One region of the Massilia sp. BGA-UO-ETr-WB1 genome, then DNA from elsewhere that is predicted to be linked to it. Evidence: predicted binding sites of a transcription regulator. Region 1 holds the regulator's gene; each other region holds the start of a gene.
The links. The regulator sigma-54, encoded in region 1, starts transcription at its own class of promoters, with help from an activator protein. The targets are predictions, from matches to a motif close to TGGCANGNAANCTGCTTT.
Positions count from the first base shown of each region.

Region 2: the regulator sigma-54 is predicted to act here: its motif matches at 2,431-2,448, upstream of AC56DV_RS06860 (pilin).
Region 3: the regulator sigma-54 is predicted to act here: its motif matches at 2,142-2,159, upstream of AC56DV_RS04890 (PEP-CTERM sorting domain-containing protein).

Region 1 is NZ_JCAQOT010000024.1:839,178-844,449, forward strand. Features, by position in the region: gene lptC (LPS export ABC transporter periplasmic protein LptC) at 24-581, shown strand; gene lptA (lipopolysaccharide transport periplasmic protein LptA) at 594-1,166, shown strand; gene lptB (LPS export ABC transporter ATP-binding protein) at 1,169-1,957, shown strand; gene AC56DV_RS16975 (RNA polymerase factor sigma-54) at 1,973-3,463, shown strand; gene hpf (ribosome hibernation-promoting factor, HPF/YfiA family) at 3,533-3,889, shown strand; gene AC56DV_RS16985 (enoyl-CoA hydratase/isomerase family protein) at 3,982-5,058, shown strand; gene rapZ (RNase adapter RapZ) at 5,063-5,272, opposite strand, start outside.
Region 2 is NZ_JCAQOT010000021.1:476,571-481,842, reverse strand. Features, by position in the region: gene sucC (ADP-forming succinate--CoA ligase subunit beta) at 1-673, shown strand, start outside; gene sucD (succinate--CoA ligase subunit alpha) at 687-1,568, shown strand; gene AC56DV_RS06865 (FHA domain-containing protein) at 1,637-2,311, shown strand; gene AC56DV_RS06860 (pilin) at 2,499-3,020, shown strand; gene AC56DV_RS06855 (flagellar brake protein) at 3,102-3,815, opposite strand; gene AC56DV_RS06850 (sensor histidine kinase) at 3,918-5,272, shown strand, end outside.
Region 3 is NZ_JCAQOT010000021.1:45,866-51,137, reverse strand. Features, by position in the region: gene waaF (lipopolysaccharide heptosyltransferase II) at 1-463, shown strand, start outside; gene AC56DV_RS04895 (GGDEF domain-containing protein) at 526-2,058, shown strand; gene AC56DV_RS04890 (PEP-CTERM sorting domain-containing protein) at 2,195-3,091, shown strand; gene AC56DV_RS04885 (helix-turn-helix domain-containing protein) at 3,447-4,337, opposite strand; gene AC56DV_RS04880 (nuclear transport factor 2 family protein) at 4,510-4,881, shown strand; gene AC56DV_RS04875 (nuclear transport factor 2 family protein) at 4,941-5,272, shown strand, end outside.

The DNA of each region.
Region 1 (5,272 bases):
CCGCACACCGCTGGCGCTTGAGCATGACCCTGGTCATCGCGGTCTTTGTCGCCTTCGGCACGTTCTGGCTGCTGCAGCTGCTGAACCGGGGCGAAGAGGACATGCTGGCCGACAAGCGCCTGAACGAGCCCGATTACATCATCGACCAGTTCAGCGTGGTGCGCATGACCAAGGAAGGCAAGCCGAGCTACATCGTGGCCGGCGACAAGCTGGTGCACCGCCCGATCGACGACTCGTCCGAGATCGACAAGCCGCTGGTGCGCAATTTGAGCAGCACCCATCCGCCGATGGACATCACGGCGGAGCGCGCCCGCGTGGACGAGAACAACACGCGCGTGAAGTTGCAGGGCAATGTGAAGATAGACCGCGCGGCGCAGGGCAAGAGCCAGGCGATGCGGATGACGACGCAGGCGCTCACCGTCTACCCGGACGAGGACCGCATGGAAACCGACCAGCCGGTGCAGATCGTGCAGGGCGGCGCCACCGCCACCGGCTCCGGCATGAAGGCGAACAACGCCACGCGCCAGGTTGAACTGCAGGGGCGCGGGCGGATCGTGTATCCGCCGGCGCAAACCAAATAAGTGAATGGACAGATGATGAAAAAACTCCTGATTTCGGCCCTGCTGCTGTGCGCGGCCGGGCTGGTGCAGGCCGAGAAGGCCGACTCCACCAAGCCCACGCTGATCGACTACGACAACGCCGACGTCGACGACGTCAAGCAGGTCAGCACCTTCACCGGCAACGTGGTGCTCACGCGCGGCACGCTGCTGATGAAGGCGGCCAAGGCGGTGGTCACCAAGGACCCGGAAGGCTACCAGTACGTGACGCTGACCAGCACCGGCGGCAAGCCGACCACCTTCCGCCAGAAGCGCGACGGCGAAGGCGACCAGTGGATGGAAGGCGAGGCCGAGCGCATTGAATACGACGGCAAGAACGAGCTGGTCAAGCTGTTCGTGCACGCCAAGGTGCGCCGCCTGGAAGGCAGCAAGCCGAGCGACGAAGTGTCCGGCGAGTTCATTTCCTACGACAGCCGGCGCGAGCAGTTCAGCGTGCGCAACACCGCCAGCGGCGAGGGCAAGCCCGGCGGCGGCCGCGGCACCATGGTGATCCAGCCGTCCACGCCCAAGCCTGCAGCACCGGCGCAGCCACCGGCGGCGGGGAAATAACGATGGCCGACGCAACCCCAAGCACCGCAGGCAACCCAGCCGCGCCAGGCTGCACCAGCACCCTGGTGGTGCGCGGCCTGCAGAAAACCTACGGCAAACGCCAGGTGGTGCATGACGTGTCGCTGCAGGTCGAATGCGGCGAAGTGGTGGGCCTGCTGGGCCCCAACGGCGCCGGCAAGACCACCTCCTTCTACATGATCGTCGGCCTGGTGCCGTCGGACGCGGGCAGCATCGACATCGCCGGCGTGGACGTGTCGAGCATGCCGATCCACCAGCGCGCCACCCTGGGCCTGTCCTACCTGCCGCAGGAGGCGTCGGTGTTCCGCAAGCTGACGGTGGAGGACAACATCCGCGCCGTGCTGGAGATCCAGCGCGTCAACGGCAAGGCCTTGAAGAAGGCCGAGATCGACGAGCGCCTGGACCGCCTGCTGGCCGACCTGCAGATCGAGAAGCTGCGCGAGAACCAGGCGCTGTCGCTGTCGGGCGGCGAGCGCCGCCGGGTGGAGATCGCACGCGCGCTGGCCACCAATCCGCGCTTCGTGCTGCTGGACGAGCCGTTCGCCGGCGTCGATCCGATCGCCGTGATCGAGATCCAGCGCATCGTGCGCTTCCTCAAGGAGCGCGGCATCGGCGTGCTGATCACCGACCACAACGTGCGCGAGACGCTGGGCATCTGCGACCGCGCCTACATCATCAACCAGGGCAGCGTGCTGGCGTCCGGCCGCCCGGACGACATCATCGCCGACGAATCGGTGCGGCGCGTCTACCTCGGCGAACACTTCCGCATGTAATTCGTGAATTAGCCCATGAAACAGTCACTGCAACTCCGCACCTCTCAGCACCTGGCGCTGACGCCGCAACTGCAGCAGTCGATCCGATTGCTGCAGCTGTCCACGCTGGAGCTGCACCAGGAACTGGAACAGCTGCTGGGCGAGAACCCCTTGCTCGAGCGGCTGGACGACCCGCTGGACCGCTCGTTGCGCCTGCTGGGCGACGGCGCCATCAACCAGACCCAGCCTAACGGCGCGGACGCGTCGCCGGCCGAAGTGGGCGCGCCGGCGCAGGACAGCGCGCCGGCCGGCGAGGGCGATCCCTTCGAGGGCGCGGGCGGCGACGGCGACAGCGCCAGCGGCGCCGAGGCCGACACCGACTGGAGCGACGCCGGCCGCAGCAAGGCGCCGGACGACGAGGACTCGCGCCCGCAGCTCGAAGCGAGCCACTGCACCCTGCGCGAGCACCTGATGGAGCAGATGCGCGTGACCGTGCAGCAGCCGCGCGACCGCGTGCTGATGGAACTGATCATCGACGCGCTGGACGAGAACGGCTACCTGGAAGAGCCGCTGGAAGAGATCCACGCGCGCCTGCCGGAAGAGGCGGACGTGGAGCTGGAAGAGCTGCGGACGGCGCTCACGCTGCTGCAAAGTTTCGACCCCATCGGCGTGGGCGCGCGCAGCGCCTCCGAGTGCCTGGCGCTGCAGATCAAGCGCATGCCCGGCGTGCCTTTGGTGACGCGCCGCATGGCCATCTGCATCGTGGAAAAGCACCTGGCCTGGTTCGCGCAGCGCGAATTCAACAAGCTGAAAAAAGCCCTCGACTGCGACGATGAAGACCTGCGCGAAGCGCAGGCGGTGATCCGCCAGTGCAATCCGCATCCGGGCGCCGAGTTCGCCTCCGACGTGTCCGACTACGTGGTGCCGGACGTGATCGTGAAGAAGGCGCGCAACGGCTGGCAGGTCACCTTGAACAACGACGTGATGCCGCGCCTGCGCGTGAACGCGCTGTACGCCAACATGCTCAAGCAAGGCAAGGGCGAGTCGGCGATGGGCGCGCAGCTGCAGGAAGCCAAGTGGCTGATCAAGAATATGCGCCAGCGTTTCGACACCATCCTGCGCGTGGCGCAAGCGATAGTAGAAAGACAAAAGAACTTTTTCAGCCATGGCGCGGTCGCCATGAGACCCCTTGTGTTGCGTGAAATTGCTGATACACTGGGACTACACGAGAGCACTATTTCTCGCGTAACAACTCAGAAATACATGCTGACTCCGCATGGGATGTTTGAGTTGAAATATTTCTTTGGCAGTCACGTCGCCACCGAAGCAGGAGGAGAAGCATCCTCGACGGCGATACGGGCGCTGATTGTGCAATTGACAGGAGCTGAAGACCCGAAAAATCCTTTATCCGACAGTAAGATTGCGGACATGCTGGGTGAACAGGGCATGGTAATTGCGCGACGGACTGTTGCCAAATATCGCGAAGCCCTGAAAATCCCTCCGGTAAGTCTGCGTAAAGCTTTGTAGTTTTACTTGGGTTCCCCTGCGCTCCAATAACATTCGACAGCGTATGAGCCCTTATCTTTAGGAGTGTGTATGAATCTCACCATCAGTGGACATCATCTCGAAGTGACCCCCGCCATCCGTGAATACGTGCAGAACAAGCTGGAACGGGTCAAGCGCCATTTCGATCAAGTTATTGATATTGCTGTCATCCTGACTGTAGATAACCTCACCGAGAAAGACAAAAGGCAAAAGGCCGAAATCAATCTGCGCATGTCCGGCAAGACCGTGTACGTGGAAAGCCTGTCGCAAGACCTGTATGCTGCCATCGATACGCTGATCGACAAACTGGACCGCCAAGTCATGAAGTACAAAGCCAAAGTGCAGGAGCATGGCCACGACGCCATCAAGCATCTGCCGGACACGTACGAACCTGCCCCGACCGCGTAAAGGTCAGCGGCACTCCCAACAAAGGGCGCATCTGGCGCCCTTTTTTGCGCCCGCGCTAAAATGGTGCTCTAACAATTCCAGAGACATCCAGCATGAGCGAGCACGTCCTTACCCAGGTTGCCAACGGCACCGGCTTCATCACCCTCGACCGCCCCAAGGCGCTCAATTCCCTTTCCCTGGCCATGGTGCGCAGCCTGACGGCCGCGCTGCTGGCCTGGCGCGACGACAGTGCCGTGGCCGCCGTGGTGATACGCAGCAGCAGCGAGAAAGCCCTGTGCGCCGGCGGCGACATCCGCTTCTTCCACCAGGTGGGCAACGCCACGCCGCAGGGCGGCAGCGCGCTGCTGGAGGACTTCTTCACCGAGGAGTACGCGCTCAACCACCTGATCCACTATTACCCTAAACCGTATATCGCATTAATGGACGGCGTGGTGATGGGCGGCGGCATGGGCATCGCGCAGGGCGGCCCCGGCTGCGGCGTGCGCATCGTCACGGACCGCACGAAAATGGCCATGCCGGAAGTGAACATCGGCTTGTTCCCGGACGTGGGCGGCAGCCATTTCCTGTCGCACGCGCCGGGCAGCCTGGGGCGCTACCTGGGCCTGACCGGGCTGACCGTGGGCGCGGCGGATGCGCTCTACGTGGGCCTGGCGGACCATTACGTGCCGGCCGATGCGTGGGACGCGCTGCGCGGCCTGCTGGAGGCGGCGCCGGGCGCCGGGCTGCGCGACGCCATCGCAGCCTTCGCCGCGCCGTTCCAGGCCGGCAAAGGCGTGCTGGAGGCCGAGCGCGCCGCGATTGAGCGCCACTTCGCGGCGGACAGCGTGGCGGCCATCATGGCCTCGCTGGCGGCGGACGAAGGCGCGTTCGCGCAGGCGGCGCTGAAGGCCATGCAAAGCCGCTCGCCGCTGATGATGTGCGTGACCCTGGAGCTGCTGAACCGCGGCGCCGCGCTGGACGTGGCGGACTGCCTGCGCATGGAACGCAACCTGGTGCGCCGCAATTTCGAACATGGCGAAGTGCTGGAAGGCGTGCGCGCGCTGGTGATCGACAAGGACAACGCGCCCAAGTGGTCGCCAGCGGCGCTGGAGGAGGTGACGCCGGAGATGGTGGCCGCGTTCTTCGCGCCGCCGTGGCCGGCGCACGCGCATCCGCTGCGCCACCTTTAAAACGTCAGGACTGCTCGCGGTGGCGCAGCACCACCTGCTCGGTCGGGTGGAAATGCCGCGCCAGGCGTTCGGCCATGTACACCGAGCGGTGCTGGCCGCCGGTGCAGCCCACCGCCACCGTCAGGTAGCTGCGGTTGTCGGTCTTGAACGACGGCAGCCACTTGGCCACGAAATCGCGGATGTCCTTGAACATTTCGTCCGCGCTGGGCTGGGC
Region 2 (5,272 bases), on a different contig from region 1:
GATCGGCGTGCCGGAAGGTTCGATCGCCGACGCCGTCACCAACCTGCAAGGCCTGTACAAAGCCTACTGGGAAACCGACGCATCGCTGGCCGAAATCAACCCGCTGATCCTGACCGGTTCGGGCAAAGTGATCGCCCTGGACGCCAAGTTCAACTTCGACGCCAACGCACTGTTCCGTCAACCAGAGATCGTCGCCTACCGCGACCTGGACGAAGAAGATCCAGCTGAAGTCGAAGCATCGAAATTCGACCTGGCCTACATCTCCCTGGACGGCAACATCGGCTGCCTGGTAAACGGCGCCGGCCTGGCCATGGCCACCATGGACACCATCAAGCTGTTCGGCGGCGAGCCAGCCAACTTCCTGGACGTAGGCGGCGGCGCCACTGCAGAGAAAGTAACCGAAGCGTTCAAGATCATGCTGAAGAACCCGGAGCTGAAAGCGATCCTGGTAAACATCTTCGGCGGCATCATGCGCTGCGACGTGATCGCCGAAGGCGTGATCACCGCATCGAAAGCCGTTTCGCTGAAAGTGCCTCTGGTGGTGCGCATGAAGGGCACCAACGAAGACCTGGGCAAGAAGATGCTGGCCGAATCCGGTCTGCCTATCATCGCAGCCGACACCATGGAAGATGCAGCCAAGAGCGTTGTCGCCGCTGCAGCCGGTCAAGCTTAATTAAGGAATCAACATGTCCATTCTGATCAATAAAGACACCAAAGTCGTCACCCAAGGCATCACCGGCAAGACCGGCCAGTTCCACACCCGTATGTGCCGCGAATACGCGAACGGCAAAAATGCCTTCGTCGCAGGCGTGAACCCGAAGAAAGCCGGCGAAGACTTCGAAGGCATTCCAATTTTCGCTAACGTAACCGAAGCGAAAAAAGAAACCGGCGCCAACGTTTCCGTCATCTACGTACCACCAGCAGGCGCAGCTGCCGCCATCTGGGAAGCCGTGGAAGCCGAAATGGACCTGGCCATTTGCATCACCGAAGGCATTCCTGTCCGCGACATGATGGCCCTGAAGGACCGCATGGCTAAAGCCGGCTCGAAAACCCTGCTGCTGGGCCCTAACTGCCCAGGCCTGATCACCCCTGACGAAATCAAGATCGGCATCATGCCAGGCCACATCCACCGCAAGGGCCGCATCGGCGTGGTTTCCCGTTCGGGCACCCTGACCTATGAAGCAGTTGCACAGCTGACCGCTCTGGGCCTGGGCCAATCGTCGGCAGTTGGTATCGGCGGCGACCCGATCAACGGTCTGAAGCACATCGACATCATGAAGGCCTTCAACGACGATCCAGATACCGACGCGGTCATCATGATCGGCGAAATCGGCGGTCCGGACGAAGCCAATGCTGCATATTGGATCAAGGACAACATGAAGAAGCCAGTGGTTGGCTTCATCGCCGGTGTCACCGCTCCTCCGGGCAAGCGCATGGGCCACGCCGGCGCGCTGATCTCCGGCGGCGCAGACACCGCGCAAGCCAAGCTGGAAATCATGGAAGCCTGCGGCATCACCGTCACCAAGAACCCGTCCGAAATGGCGCGTCTGCTGAAGGCAATGCTGTAATTCACTTTTTTAGTGAATAATGACGGGGAGCTTAGGCTCCCCGTTTTTTTATTGCCTGGAGATTCTGCTTGGGGAAGATCATCATTTCGCGCGATGGCGTGGTGGAACAGGAAGTCCCGCTGAGCCGGGAACGGATGAGCATCGGCCGCCGCAGCCGCAACGACATCGTGCTGAGCCACCCGGCCGTCAGCGGCGAGCACGCCGTCATCACCACCATCCTCGACGAATCCTTCCTGGAAGACCTGCGCAGCACCAATGGCACCTTCGTCAACGGCCAGCGCGTGGGCAAGCATTTCCTGCAGCACCAGGACACCATCAAGATCGCCAAGTACAAGATTGAATACCTGGCCGACGGCGTGCGCCCGGTTCCGGCGCCGATGGGGGAGAGCACCACCCTCCCGGTCGCTCCGCCGCACCGTCCCGCGCCGGTTTCGGCTTCGGCTTCGGACCGCCCCCCGGCGCCCGCCGCATCGCCGGCCGCAGTGCTCGGCCGCATCGAAGTGCTGAACGGCGCCAACGCGGGCAAGCAACTCGCGCTGACCAAGCCGCTGACCACGCTGGGCCGGCCCGGCGTGCAGGTGATCGTCATTTCGCGCGCGGCGGACGGCTACTCCGTGGTCCAAGCCGACGGCGACGCCATCGCCACCCTGAACGGCGCCCTCCTCGGCAAGCAGCCCCAGCGCCTGAAAGACGGCGACGTGCTCGACCTGAGCGGCACGCGGATGGCATTCAAACAAGATTAGCCTGACAAAAATCGTCAACTGCCAAACTTCGGCAGCCCGACTGACAAAAATCGTCAGCCAGTCGGACTCGAAGTGACGAAAATTGGCGCAAATTTCATGGAAAAGGCCGGTTTTGGACCTGGCACACCAATTGCTCTAACTCAAGTGTGGCACCAAACAACCAGTTCACCTCTTGAGGAGCAGCAAAATGAAATCCATGAAAATGATGAAGAAACAAGCACAAGCCGGTTTCACCCTGATCGAACTGATGATCGTGGTCGCCATTATCGGTATCCTGGCAGCAGTGGCCATCCCTGCTTACAGCGATTACACCATCAAGGCAAAAATCGCTAACGCGCTGAGCTCCGTGGGTTCGACCAAGACCGCAGTTGCGCTGTGCATCCAGGAAGCTGGAAACAGCCCTGCTGGCTGCGCGCCAGGTTCGGGCGGTGTTCCTGCGTTCACTCCGACCAAAGAAGTTGCTAGTGTCGCTTACACCGCTACCAGTGGCGCAATCGCAGCAACTTTGGCTGGCGACATTGGTTCCGGCGTGAATAATGGTGTGATCACCTTTACCCCGGTGCTGGGTACTGCTACCGCCCCTGTATCCTCGATCGTCTGGAACGTGACGCACAGCGGCATCACCAACGCTGCTGCCGTGGCTGCGATCGAGAAAAACAACATTGCTGCTACTACTACCCCAACTCCGACCCCAACCCCGGCTCCTTAAGCTGACACCGCATCACCCGCCCCCGGCGCTACGGCGCCGGCGAAAAAAACCTGGCCTCGGCCAGGTTTTTTGCTTTCCCGCTCACACAATCTTCTGCCGGTCCGCGATCAGCGCTTCGTAGGTGAGGTTCTGCAGCAGGGTGTAGTGCGTCGGGTCGAGGTTGACGAACTGTACGCCGTAGGTGAACGCCTCCGGCTTATCGGCAGTCGCCGGCTTGATCACGTTGATATTGCGGATGCTCGCCTGCGTGTTGACCAGCACCTGCCGGTTCCCCGGCTGCGCGATCAGCGTAAACGACAGCGCCACAATCGCATCATCCGACTCTAGCGGCCTCTTCGACTCGATCAGCGCGCCCGACACGCTCAAGTTCACCAGAAACACCGACACGCCGCCAGCCGACTCGCAGCTCAGCTGCGCCGGAATATCCACCTTCACCCGCATCGCCGTGCGCAAGCTGGTGCCCTGGATTTTCGCCGGGAAGGACAGATGCGCATAAAATAGCGGCCGCCCGAACACGCGCTGCACGATGGCCGAGAACGAACACACGTTCACGCCCGAAAACACCCGTATCGTCAGCTTGTCCCCTTCGTTCACGGCGATCGGCGCGCCGTTCTCGAACGGCACCTTGACGATCATGTACTCGTCCTTCACCCAGCCGATCAGCGTGGAAAAATGCTGGATTGGCTTCATGGTCCGGTGCGTGATGAACTGTATCCTGCCGCCCACCTGCAGGTTCATCTGTTCGAATTCGTATTCCTGAGGCTTGATCTCGGCTGGCGTGGTACCACTACTCATTCGGGCGCCCTTTTTGTTGTGCCTATGTCTATAAAATTGATTATATACCGGCGTAAAAAGTTTTACACTATTGCAATAAATCGGCATTTGTCCATTACAACAATGACCTTGCGCGCATTCACCTCCTGGCTTGTTCTCCTGTTGCTCGTCGGGCAGCAAGCCGCTTGCGCCTCCGCGCTACGGCCATTGCTCAGCGACTACACGCACACGGCCTGGACCGAGCAGGATGGCGCGCCGGCCGGCGTGACCAAGTTTGCGCAAGGCCCCGACGGCTGGCTCTGGATCGCCACGCCAACCGGCCTGTTCCGGTTTGATGGCGTGCACTTCGAGCGTACCGACAAGATCTATGGCCACCCGCTGCACTCCAGCAATATCATGGGCCTGAACACCACGCCGGACGGCGCGGTCTGGGTCGGCTACCGCGTCGGCGGCGTGTCCGTGTTCAGGAAGGACGGGGCGCACACCTATATGGAAAGCGGCGGCCTGCAGCCGGTCGGCGTCGTGCATATCGAACCTGCGCCGGACGGCTCGGTCTGGCTGGCCATGCGCGACGGCGTGGCGGTGCTGGCGCCCGGCGGCAAGCGTTTCCGCTACCTGGGCGCCGAGGCCGGGCTGCCGTCGCTGGGCGTATTCCAGATCCTGTTCGCCCGCGACGGCACCACGTGGATCGGCACCACCTCGGGCGCTTACTTCCGCAAGCCGGGCGAAACCCGTTTCAGCCACGCCTGGCCGCGCACCACGCTGGTCTGGCTGGAGGAGGCGCCCGACGGCACGCTATGGGGCAACGACTTTCAACGCGGCTACTACCGGGTCCGCACCGCGCCGCCTCCCGCCGGCCAGCCGGACGGCCCCGAACTCGAGGCCGTCGGCATGCGCTTCGACCGGCAGGGAACCATGTGGCTGATCCACACCGACAGCTTTGAACGCAAAGCGGCGCCGGCCGGCCCCAGCCTGCCGGACCAGCGCTTGTCCAGCCTGAACGGCATCAGCGGCCCGTTGATAGGCGCAACTTTCCAGGACCGGGAAGGCAACCTCTGGATCGGCACCTCGCGCGGCATAGACCGGCTTCGCCCGAGCCGCTTGCGCACCTTGCCGGTCGCCAGGCAACTGGAGTATCCGGCGCTGGTGGCAGGGCCAGCCGGCGATGTCTGGGTGGGCGACTATGCCGGCGACCTGTGGAGCTACGGCCCCGCCGGCCGCATCCGCCGCGAGGTTCCCGGGCAATTGACGGCCAGCTACACGGCGCCGGACGGTGTGCTGTGGCTGGGCGGGATGGAAGGCGTGCAGCGGCGCGGCAGCGACGGCGCCCTGAGCTTGATACCCTATCCGGACGGACTGAAAAGCCTGCGTGTCCATGCCCTGCAGCAGGACGGCGACGGCGCCCTGTGGGCCTCGTTTTCCTCCGGAAAAGGCGTGTACAAGCTGGCCGATGGGCGCTGGACCAAGTCGGGCGGCCT
Region 3 (5,272 bases), on a different contig from region 1:
CGCCGGCCTGGCGCAAGCCATCGCGGCGGCCCACCCGCAGGTGCAGATCGCGCTGCTCGGCTCGCCCAAGGACAAGGCAGTCTGCACCGAGGTGGTGGAGACTGCCATGGCGGCGGCCGCCGCTGCGGGCGCGGCGCCGCCGGCGCTGTTCAACCTGGCCGGCGCCACCAGCCTGGCCGAAGCGGTGGCGCTGATCGCCCACGCCGGCGCGGTGGTCAGCAACGATTCCGGCCTGCTGCACATTGCATCGGCGCTGAACCGTCCGGTGATCGCCATCTACGGGCCCACCGATCCCGGCCACGCGCCGCCGTTTGCCGACGTGGCCGCGTCGATCTCGCTGCGGCTGGAGTGCGCGCCGTGCAAGCAGCGCGAATGCCCGCTGGGGCACCACGATTGCATGCAGAAGATCGCTCCGCAGCAGGTCTGGCAGACCTTGCAGCCGATGCTGGCGCTGCGTCCATGAGTGCGGTATAAAGACAGTTCCCGCCAGTCGGCTGCGGCCCTGCGGGCGTCGATAGGGTGCCTATGCTGAAGCGGCTTCCGATTACTTTCTGGGCCACCGTGTTCGTCGCCGTGGTCTGCCTGTCGCTGGTGGCGATCGACGGCTGGCGCAGCCTGAACGCGCGCGCCGAACTGCTGGCCGCGTCCGAGCGCAACACCTCCAACCTGGCGCGCTCGATGGCGCAGCACGCGGACGACACCATCACCGGCGCCGACACCATCCTGGCGGACATCGTCGAGCGGATCGAAAGCGGCGGCGCGCAGACGCCGGCGGCGGCCGACCTGCAACGCCTGCACCGGCTGATGGTGGCGCAAGTGGCGCGCCTGCCGCAGCTGAACGGCCTGTTCGTGTACGACGACGCCGGGCGCTGGGTGGTCAACTCGCGCCCGGTGATGAACCTGGCCTACAACAACGTCGACCGCGAATACTTCGAATACCACCGCACCCACGACGACAGCGGCCCGCACATCGGGGTGCCGGTGGTGAGCCGCTCCACCGGCAAATGGATACTGCCGGTGTCGCGCCGCCTGAAGCGGCCGGACGGCGGCTTCGCCGGCGTGGCGCTGGCCACCATCGACCTCGACTATTTCAACCGCTTCTACCAGCGGCTGGACGTGGGCCAGCGCGGCGCGGTGGCGCTGCTGCACAAGGAAGGGACCATGCTGGTGCGCCGGCCGTTCGACGAAAACCGGGTCGGCGTGAGCATCGTCAACACGCCGATCTACCGCCAGTTCAGCGCCTCGGGCCGGGACGGCAGCGGTTTTTTCCGTTCCACCCAGGATGGCGAACTGCGCCTGAACAGCTACCGCGTGCTGGAGCGCTATCCGCTGTTCGTGACGGCGGCCCTGTCGCGCGACGAGGTGCTGGAAGGCTGGCGGCGCGACACCTTGCTGCACTCCTTCGGCGTGCTGCTGCTGGCCCTGCTGCTGGCGCTGTTCGGCAAGCGCCTGATCCAGCAGATCGAGCTGCGCCTGCAGGCGGAGAAGGAACTGCTGCAGGCGCGCGACGCGCTTGAAAGCCTGAACCGCACGCTGGAAAAGCTGGCGCTGCAGGACGGTCTGACCGGGCTGGCCAACCGGCGCCAGTTCGACGTCACCCTGGGCAAGGAATTCAGCCGCGCCGCACGCGCCGGCAGCGAGCTGGCCTTCATCATGCTGGACGTGGACTGCTTCAAGCAATACAACGACCTGTACGGCCACAGCGCCGGCGATGACTGCCTGCGCGCGGTCAGCAAGGCCATCCGCGCGCAGACGCCGAAGCGTCCCGGCGACCTGGCCGCGCGCTACGGCGGCGAAGAAGTGGGGATACTGCTGCCGGAAACCGGCGTGGCCGGCGCGCAGGCGGTGGCCGAACGCATCCGTAAAGCCATCGAGGAGCTGCGCATCCCGCACGCGGGCAGCCCGAGCGGCGCGGTCACCATCAGCGCCGGCGTGGCCGCGCTGGCGCCGCAGCAGGGCAGCGGCCCGCCGGCCTCCAGTGTGCTGGTGGAGGCGGCCGACCAGGCCCTGTACGCCGCCAAAGCCGCCGGCCGCAACCGCGTGCACTGCGCGTCCTGATTTTGTCGGAAAACTTTACACCGGCGCCCCGGCGGGCAGCCGTCCTGGCGCCAAGCCATTGAATTGCAATATAAAAGTCTTGATGGCATGTTTATTGCTATTAAGAAAAATATATTTCTAATTCGAAAGCTAATCCATGAATTTGTTCCGCAACGCGTGCCTCGCCGCCCTCCCTGTGCTGTTCGCCGCCCAAGCGCAAGCAGCCACCATCACCACCTCGGCGCTGGCATCCGCGTCCGCCGGCCACTACAGCATGGCGGTCGACCCGGTCACCGGCAAGGTGTACCAGACCACCACCTATAACGGTTCCAGCATCCTGAAGTACGCCGACTCGGGCCGCTACGACAGCCGCACGCCGAACGGCAGCCTGGCACTAACGAACTACGGGCCTTACCTGGCTGCGCACAACGATTCCCTGTACCTGCGCACGGGAGGTTTCTCCGGCCTGACGATCTCCAAAGTGTCGGCCGTCAACGGCCAGGTCCAGAAGAGCGTCGCCGTGAGCGGCGGAATGAGCACGGAAAACTTCAACTGGGGCGGCTGGTCGGGCGTCAACCCTATGAGCGACGGCAGCAAGCTGTACGTGGTGGGCGGCGTGGCAGCCAACAGCCAGTGGAGTATCGCGACCTTCGACTACGCACTGAACCAGACCAAAACGGTGAGCTTCGATTTGCGGAACGGTACGGCCGGCTATGCGTTCGCCGTGAACGGCTATGTGTTCTTCGGCGACGGCTACAACAGCGCCCACATTTCGCGCCGCGTCGATGCAGCCACCGGCGCCGTGCAGGTGGTCGACTTCACGCTGGCGGGCCTGCAGCAGTTCCCATATATCACCGGCATCAGCTATGACTCGCTGCACGATACCTTGTACGTGGCGAACAACGGCGGTGCCCTGAACAAAGCGACCGGCATTGCCGCCAAGCTGGGCGCGCAGCGCAGCGCCGTGCCGGAACCGGCATCCGTGGCGCTGTTCGGCCTCGGCCTGGCCGCGCTGGGCCTGGCGCGCCGCCGCCGGAGCGCGGCATCGAAATAAGGTATTGAACGCCGCCAAGGCCGCCGGCACGGGCAGGGCGCTAAGCCTTGCCGCGCGGAGCGGGAGCGCGTCGCACTGGTCCACACTTGCCGTCCCCAAATGACCCGATACTTTTCGAGTTGGTCCAGCTAACAAGGTGAGGGCCGCGATGTTGGCGCCATTTGGACTCAGTGTAGTGGAATTTGGTGCCTCTGCACCAAACGAAGAGGCACAACTTCACATGAGTTTGCTCCGTTGCGGGGATGAGGCTTTGAGCTCAATCAACAGAGCGGATAGGACAGCATGACCCCTCGCCAACGGCGCTCGTCGACGCCTTGAACGACACCTTCGGCAAGCACGCTCGGCGGTCAAGCCGTTATCGTTTTCGCTCGCGCCGCCAGAGGCCGGGTGTGGTGCCGGCGAGCTTTCTGAATGTTCGTCCGAAATGCACTGTGTCCGCGAACCCGGTTGCCAGTGCCACTTCGCTGAGTGTCGCATCCGAATTCACGAGTGAAAACTTGGCCCTTCGGATGCGCGCGTCAAGCTGCCATTGATAGGGGGCCAGGCCCGTTGATGCCTTGAATGCACGGCTGAAGTGCGCTTGCGACAAGTTAACCAATCGCGCCAGCGTTTCCAGCTCAATGCGATGCGGAAGCTGGCTCTCCATGTAGTCGACAACGCGCCGCAGTTGCCATGGCGCCAGGACTCCTGTGCACGACATAGCTGTTTGCGGCGATACAAAAAGTTGCGAGGCGATGGCGACCGTGATCCCGTCGCCGTACAGTTGCATGGACGGATCCGGATTGCCGATAGCCTGCGCCAGGAGTTCGACCAAAGTCGCGATGCGGCTATTTGCAAACCGCAATTGCGGAGTGCCGCTCAGGTTTGGATCTATGGACATCGCGAGTTGTTCGCTCAACGTCGCGAAGTCGAATGCCAGCGTTGCGTCAACCACCCGCCGGGCGTGTCTGGTATAGCCCCAGATTTCCAGACCGGCCGGTGCGAAAAGGATATGCCTGGGCATATGCTCGATGGGGCACGGGCGATTCGGGCGCAGCCGGGGTTCGCACGGCCCGCCCACTTCCTCCAGGACGACGCTGAGACGGGCGCGATCCTCCAGCGGCAACCGATGAAGTACTTCGCCGTCGCAGGAATAGTTGGTGACAGTGAGCTCCACGCCATTCCACGCCCGCTGTGAAAAATCCAGGCTGAGAACATGGTCCGGCAAGGCAGGCGGCATGGGGGAATGATCGGTATTTTCCTGCATCTGTCGTCGGAGTGAGAGGCTTTGCGGTCATTCTACGCCGGATCGGCCCGCCGTAAACCTGCGGCGCATCAACACAGCAAAATCGGACTATCAAGCGCAGGAATGGACATTGCTGCCACCTCACCGCGTTGCTATCGTTTTGGTTTAGCGATTCACTTTCGGGAAAACCTCCATGTCCTCAGATATCGATAGCTCGGTAATGCAAGCGAACCTCACACGCGTGTTCGGCGAACGCGATCCGGTGCGCCGCCTCCAAGCAATCCGTGAGCTTTACCACGCCGACGCGGAGCTGCATGAGCCGCAACGGTCGTTGCGGGGCCATGAGGCGATTTCGCTGGCCGTCGCCGACCTTCACGCCACTTTGCCGGCGGATTTTTCGTTCAGCGCGGCCGGGCCGGCGCTTGGCCATCACGGACTTGCACGGCTGCAGTGGGCGGGCGGCCCGGCGGGTGGCCCGGCCGCGGTGACCGGCATGGACGTCGCCAGCATCGACGGCGGAAAGATCCGCTCGCTCCACGTCTTTCTTGACCAGCCCAACGGCTGAAGCGTTCCCCGGCGCCGCTGCACCAGCGGCAGCCGCACTCCACACTTTATGGAATAACCATGCGCTTGTCGTTAGAAAGTTTTCCTGTTGGATTAGAAATAGATGTCTGCTACCCGAACCTCCAGGTGAGCTTGAAGCTCTTATCCGCAGCACAATTGCAGTTTCAGATCAAGGAAGGGCCGTTTGCGCGGACCGAACTGGTCGACATCAAAGTGGTACCACTCGGGAATAGCCTGTTTGCGGTCAGTTGGCAAGAGCAGGACGGTGCAACGGTGACCAATGTGCAGGACTACGACCGCGGCGTGATCCACTCGCACGCGACCTTGAGCAACGGCGATTTCCTGCGTATGAGCGGGACATTCGTGGTCACACGGCCGATCGACCGGCTCTC